2 regions of the Enterobacter sp. SA197 genome follow, and region 2 is predicted to be linked to the other one. Evidence: predicted binding sites of a transcription regulator. Region 2 holds the regulator's gene; the other holds the start of a gene.
What was found. Region 2 encodes ArgR, which controls arginine synthesis, uptake and breakdown. Its sites were predicted from a motif close to ANTGAATAAAAATACANT; they were not measured.
Positions count from the first base shown of each region.

Region 1: argA (amino-acid N-acetyltransferase) is a predicted target of ArgR. The motif match lies at 1,514-1,531, and genes of this name have one in related genera.

Region 1 is NZ_CP096393.1:3,975,781-3,979,154, reverse strand. It holds gene argA (amino-acid N-acetyltransferase) at 150-1,481, opposite strand; gene amiC (N-acetylmuramoyl-L-alanine amidase AmiC) at 1,713-2,966, shown strand; tRNA gene M1D91_RS18650 (tRNA-Met) at 3,371-3,374, opposite strand, start outside.
Region 2 is NZ_CP096393.1:4,460,377-4,463,750, reverse strand. It holds gene M1D91_RS20875 (barstar family protein) at 1-218, shown strand, start outside; gene yhcN (peroxide/acid stress response protein YhcN) at 282-545, opposite strand; gene yhcN (peroxide/acid stress response protein YhcN) at 659-922, opposite strand; gene argR (transcriptional regulator ArgR) at 1,280-1,750, opposite strand; gene mdh (malate dehydrogenase) at 2,163-3,101, shown strand; gene degS (outer membrane-stress sensor serine endopeptidase DegS) at 3,185-3,374, opposite strand, start outside.

The DNA of each region.
Region 1 (3,374 bases), 480 kb from region 2:
TAAGGCTCGAGAATTAACCCGCGTGAATTCAGCGGCTGCTTTTACAGGGCCGCTGATTAACCTTCTCTGACTTAAAAAGCGGCAGGATTCGGGCCAGGTTCAGTTGAGGATAAACGCCGGATAAGATTTTTACCCGGCGGGGCAGCTTGTCAGGTCAGGTCTGCCATCAGCACCTTTGAACGGCGCTGGTAGTTGTACATCTCTTTTTTGCTTTCCGGCAACGAGTCGATGTCGACCGGCGTGAATCCACGCTCCTGGAACCAGTGAATACTGCGGGTGGTCAGAACAAAGAGTTTAGTCAGCCCCATCTGCTTAGCCTGAGCGGCAATACGCTCCAGTAATATCTCGCCGCGCGATGAGCTCCGGTAATCCGGGTGCACCGCAACACAGGCCATTTCACCGATTTTTTCTTCCGGGAAGGGGTAGAGGGCAGCGCAGGCGATTGTCAGGTTATCGCGCTGAACGACGGTAAATTTGTCAATTTCCATCTCCAGTTGCTCGCGGGAACGACGAACCAGGATGCCCTGTTGTTCCAGTGGACGAATCAGTTCAAGAATACCGCCGATATCGTTGATGGTGGCGCGGCGGATTTGTTCCGCACTTTCCATGACGATTTGGGTTCCGATACCGTCACGTGAGAACAGCTCCTGCAGCAGTGCACCGTCTTCCTGATAGCTAATCAGATGGCTGCGGCGGACTCCACTGCGACAAGCTTTCATCGCGCCACGCAGGAAGCGCACCGTCCCTGAATGGTAATCGCCTTGTTCTTCCAGCGCTTCTACACGGGCCTGTGCTTCATTCGGGAACAGTTCAGAGACAATGTGCCCCTCTTCATCATAGACCCCTTGCGATGAGCAAAAGCCAATCATTTTTTCCGCTTTCAGTTTAATGGCAAGCTGGGTGGCTATCTCTTCGGAGGTGAGGTTGAAGCTCTCCCCGGTAACAGAGACGGCAACCGGCCCCATTAGTACAATCGCGCCGCTGTCCAGCTGGCGATGAATCGCCTCTTCATCAATACGGCGAATGCGCCCGCTATGGCAATAATCCACGCCATCATCAACGCCAAGGGGCTGAGCGATGATAAAGTTACCGCTGACCACATTAATGTGCGCGCCCTGCAGTGGCGTATTGTTCAGACTCATGGAGAGTCGGGCGGTGATATCCAGTTGCAAAAGCCCGGCAGCCTGTTTCACCAGCTCCAGCGTTTTGGCGTCCGTAACGCGGATATGTTTGTGATAAAGCGGCTCGTGCTGGTGCGCAGCAAGATTGGCGTCAATTTGCGGACGTGCGCCATAGACGACAACCAGACGAATCCCCAGGCTGTGTAATAACCCGATGTCATTGACAATACTGGAAAAATTCTCATGTTCGATGGCTTCGCCACCTAACATAATGACAAAGGTTTTGCCCCGGTGGGTATTGATATAGGGGACAGAGTGGCGAAATCCCTGCACCAGTTCGGTTTTACGTTCCTTTACCACGGCCAACCCTCACTGCATGATTATTCGTAAAAAGTGTATTTTTATTCTTTTATTGGCTGTTGTGCAAGCCAAAAATGCATTAGCGCTTAATGACCTTTATCAAACGTTAAGGCGGGATAGCCCCTCATTTACCGTTTTATAGATGACAGTTTATGCATCATTCGTTAAAGTTTTCGGTCAATTCTGGCGTTTATACGGTCATTCATTATTTTGCTTTTGCTCGGGAGAGGCATGTCGGGAAGTCAAAAAGCGCTAAGTCGCCGCAAATTGATACAGGGCGCGGGAGCCATGTGGTTATTAAGCGTGAGTCAGGTCGGTCTTGCCGCCGTAAGCCAGGTGGTCGCCGTGCGCGTCTGGCCTGCGACTACCTATACCCGTGTAACAGTAGAGTCCAACCGGGTCATTCAGTATCGTCAGTTTTCACTGAGCAATCCCGATCGGCTGGTTGTGGATCTCGAAGGCGTAAACCTTAACTCTGTTCTGAAAGGAATGGGGGCGCAGATTCGTAATGACGATCCTTTCATTAAATCTGCACGGGTAGGGCAGTTTGACCCACAAACCGTTCGTATGGTGTTTGAGCTTAAGCAGGATATCAAACCTCAGCTCTTTGCCCTGGCCCCGGTCGCCGGGTTCAAAGAGCGTCTGGTCATGGATCTCTACCCGGCCAATGCCAAAGACGTTCAGGATCCGTTACTGGCGCTGCTTGAGGAGTATAACCAGGGCGACCTGGAGAAACAGGTTCCGCCAGCGCAGAGTGGCCCGCAGCCCGGTAAAGCAGGGCGCGATCGCCCGATTGTCATCATGCTGGATCCTGGTCATGGTGGTGAGGATCCTGGCGCTATCGGTAAATACCGGACCCGCGAAAAGGATGTTGTGCTGCAGATTGCCCGGCGCTTACGTGCGCTTATCGAGAAAGAGGGCAATATGAAGGCCTATATGACACGTAATGAAGATGTCTTCATTCCGCTCAAGGTCCGGGTGGCGAAGGCGCAGAAGCAACGTGCGGATCTGTTTGTTTCTATTCATGCCGATGCGTTTAGTAGCCGCCAGCCGCATGGATCTTCCGTGTTTGCCCTCTCAACAAAAGGGGCCACCAGTACGGCCGCCAAATATCTGGCAGAGACGCAGAACGCCGCGGACTTAATTGGGGGCGTCAGCAAAAGCGGCGATCGATATCTCGACCATACGATGTTTGATATGGTGCAGTCGCTTACGATTAACGACAGCCTGAAGTTTGGCAAAGCGGTGCTCAACAGGTTGGGAAATGTTAACAGCCTGCATAAAAACCGGGTTGAGCAGGCGGGGTTTGCGGTGTTAAAAGCGCCGGATATTCCGTCGATCCTCGTCGAAACGGCGTTCATCAGTAATGTTGAAGAGGAGCGCAAGCTCAGGACGGCAAAATTCCAGCAAGAGGTGGCAGAGTCTATTCTGGCCGGGATTAAAGCCTATTTTGCCGATGGGGCAACGCTGGCGAGAAGAGGGTAATGCCTTAGTCGGGTTGCTCTGTTTGAATGCATCTCCAGGCGCGTACAAAAGTACGTGACCGGGGTAAATGACGGCAGCCAGGGCTGGCGAAGCGTGAAGGATGAACACTGAATATTTTATTCGAATCATTCGGGTTGCGCCGAGGCGGCAACGGAATGCATCTCCGGGAGCGTACAAAAGTACGTAACCGGGGTAAATGACGGCAGCCAGCGCTGGCGCAGCGTGAAGGATGAACACTGAATATTTTATTCGAATCATTCGGGTTGCGCCGAGGCGGCAACGGAATGCATCTCCGGGAGCGTACAAAAGTACGTGACCGGGGTAAATGACGGCAGCCAACAATGGCGCAGCGTGAAGGATGAAGAATAAAAACAAAAAAACACCCGTTAAGGTGTTTAATGTATTGGT
Region 2 (3,374 bases):
TTTTTCGTGACTTTTCCCGCCAGCTATCTCTTGAGGGTAACGAGGTCAGTGATTTGGATTCACTCTGGAACACTGTGACAAACGGGTTACCCTTGCCGGTGGAAATCGAGTTTATCCATCTGCCCGAGAAATTACGCCGACGTTTTGGGGCGTTGATTCTGTTGTTTGATGAGGCAGAAGAGGAGCTGGAAGGACAGTTGCGTTTCAATATTCGTTGACCGACAGGCATAAAAAAGCCCCTGTCATGCAGGGGCAAGTCGTAGGACATTTACGACGAGGGTTTATTTATACAGTTCAGCTGTGGCGTGCCAGGTGTCGCCTTCCTGCAATTCGGTTACGCGATAGCTGGAAGCGCCTGCCCGATCGGCTTTAGCTGACAGTTGCTCACGGATGCTCATGGGTGAACTGGCCGTCTGGGAGATGGAGACACTGCCCATCGGCTGAAGATTTTGTGCCTGGTCGGCGGAGATCTGCGTTGCGGCGCTGGCACCGAATGAGAGCAGAGAAGCCAGACCAAGGGTAGCGATGATAGTGTTACGTTTCATATTCTTTCTCCTTAAATCCCAACGGCGAGAAGGGTTAAACTGCTATTTTTATGCCTGTGCCGTTGAGCGATCTTTCTTAAAGGTACGTTGGTATAGCGGTGCGTCGGTACAGCTTATTTATAGAGTTCAGCCGTGGCATGCCAGTTGTCACCGGTGCGGGCTTCAATGATGCGGTAAGCTGAGGCACCCTGTTGTTCCGCTTTTTTGTTCAGCTCGGCACGCATATCCATGGGTGAAGAGCTAATCCCACCGACGGAAATGGTTCCCATAGACTCGCGATTCTGCGCTTGCCCGGCACCAATGGAGTCAGCGGCAAAGGCGCCAAAAGAGAGAACGGAAAGAACGCTGAGTGCTGCTACAGTAGATTTGATATTCATGATATTTGCCTCGTCACATTTTCTTTTGGAGAGTCTTATTTCGTGACCCTCATCACAAAATCAAGTATACACTAATCACCCGAAAAATTAATACCAGACTAATTATTTCCAATGTAAGTAAGTGGTAAGGAAACGGTTTTTTATATCAAATAATGTATAAAAATGACTTTTTACGCCGTTAAAAACCAATAAAATCATTAGGATATTAGGATTTGATTTTTTGTGCGGAATGATAGATTTGGTGAATGTGATGTAGCGTAAAATCGCACAATGTGTCAAAAAAATGGCAGGGTGATGACAAAACAGCGATGAACAAGAGGAGCCCCTCGCAGGGGACGAGGGGAGAGAAGTGCCGTGTCAGAGCTCTTGTTCGAATAAAACGAGGATAGCTTCGTAAAGCTCTTTTACCGTAAAACCATTGGCTGGGGTGGTGAAAATGGTGTCGTCCCCTGCAATGGTGCCCAGAATTCCCTCTGCTTTGCCCAGAGAATCCAGCAGACGCGCAATAAGCTGCGCCGCGCCAGGGCTGGTATGAATGACCACAACGGCAGAGTTGTAATCAATGTCCAGCACCAGGTTTTTCAGCGGGCTGGAGGTGGTAGGGACGCCGAGTTCTGCCGGCAGGCAGTACACCATCTCCATTTTGGCGTTGCGTGTCCGTACTGCACCAAATTTGGTGAGCATCCGGGAGACTTTGGATTGATTGATATTGTCAAAACCTTGCTCCTGCAACGCTGAAACAATTTCTCCCTGAGAGCTGAATTTCTCTTCTTTAAGTAGGGCCTTAAAGGCTTTAACTAATTCTTCTTGTTTTGCCGAGCTTCGCATAAGTCACCCGTATCAGGTCGTGAAAACTACATTATTATGCATATGGATGAATTTTTATGCAAATAATCTACCGTGGAAAGATCTAAAATACTGTTATTTAAGAGACAATTATTAATTTCTCTGCACTGCAAGGGATGGGATTTGCTTGTGTCATATGTCGCAAATTTAAGCAAAAGTAAAATAAATGTTATGCATTTGGTGTTATTTTGATGGTTGGCGAGTCTATATTGTAAACACTCAGTGGTAATCGCTGAGTTTGTTTGTCAGTCGATCGGAAAAGCCCATTATAATATTTTAAAAGCGTGCCGTGCCGCAGAATTTTGGTTTGCATGATGCCATAATTATCAGGGTGAATTAAGGTCGCCGCAACGGAGTAACGAAATATTTAGCTAACCATAATAAGGAGTTTATGATGAAAGTTGCAGTCCTCGGCGCAGCTGGTGGCATTGGCCAGGCGTTAGCTCTACTACTGAAAACTCAACTGCCTTCAGGTTCAGAACTCACTCTGTATGATATCGCTCCTGTCACCCCTGGAGTCGCTGTTGACCTCAGCCATATTCCTACCGCGGTGAAGATTGAAGGTTTTTCCGGTGAAGATGCAACGCCAGCCCTCCAGGGTGCAGACGTTGTCCTTATCTCAGCTGGCGTGGCCCGCAAGCCCGGTATGGACCGGTCCGATCTTTTTAACGTCAATGCCGGCATCGTGAAAAATCTGATAGCCCAGGTCGCGACAACCTGTCCGAAAGCCTGTATTGGGATCATTACTAACCCGGTCAATACCACCGTTGCCATCGCAGCAGAAGTGCTGAAAAAAGCGGGTGTGTATGACAAGAATAAGCTGTTTGGGGTCACTACCCTGGACATCATCCGTTCCAATACGTTTGTTGCTGAGCTTAAAGGTAAGCAGCCGACGGATATCGAGGTCCCCGTTGTGGGGGGGCATTCAGGTGTGACTATCCTGCCTTTACTGTCGCAAATCCCGGGCGTGAGCTTCTCTGCGCAGGAAATTGCCGATCTGACAAAACGTATTCAGAATGCCGGCACCGAAGTGGTGGAAGCGAAAGCGGGTGGCGGCTCGGCAACGCTGTCTATGGGGCAGGCGGCAGCACGTTTTGGTCTGTCGCTGGTAAGGGCGTTGCAGGGTGAGCAAGGCGTGGTGGAGTGTGCTTACGTTGAAGGTGACGGGCAGCATGCGCGTTTCTTCTCTCAACCGCTGCTGTTGGGCAAAAATGGTATTGAAGAACGCAAGGCAATAGGCTCATTGAGCGAGTTCGAACAGCAGGCACTGGAAGGGATGCTGGATACGCTGAAAAAAGATATCCAGTTGGGTGAAGACTTCGTTAACAAATAATGACTGCAGCCACCTGGTGTGCCGCTTGCCATCAGGGGTAAGCACAAAAACCGGAGCCGCATGCGCTCCGGTTTTTTTATGCATTAGCTGGTCGCCGGATATTCCTGAATGGTGACCTGCAATTTGAGCTTTTTATCTTCCCGCATGACTTCAACCGGAATTTCTGAACCCGGACGTATCTCTGCAACCTGATCCATGGTTTCCAGCGCGGAAATCGCCGGTTTACCATTTACCGAGACAATAACGTCATTCACCTGAATCCCTGCCTGCGCG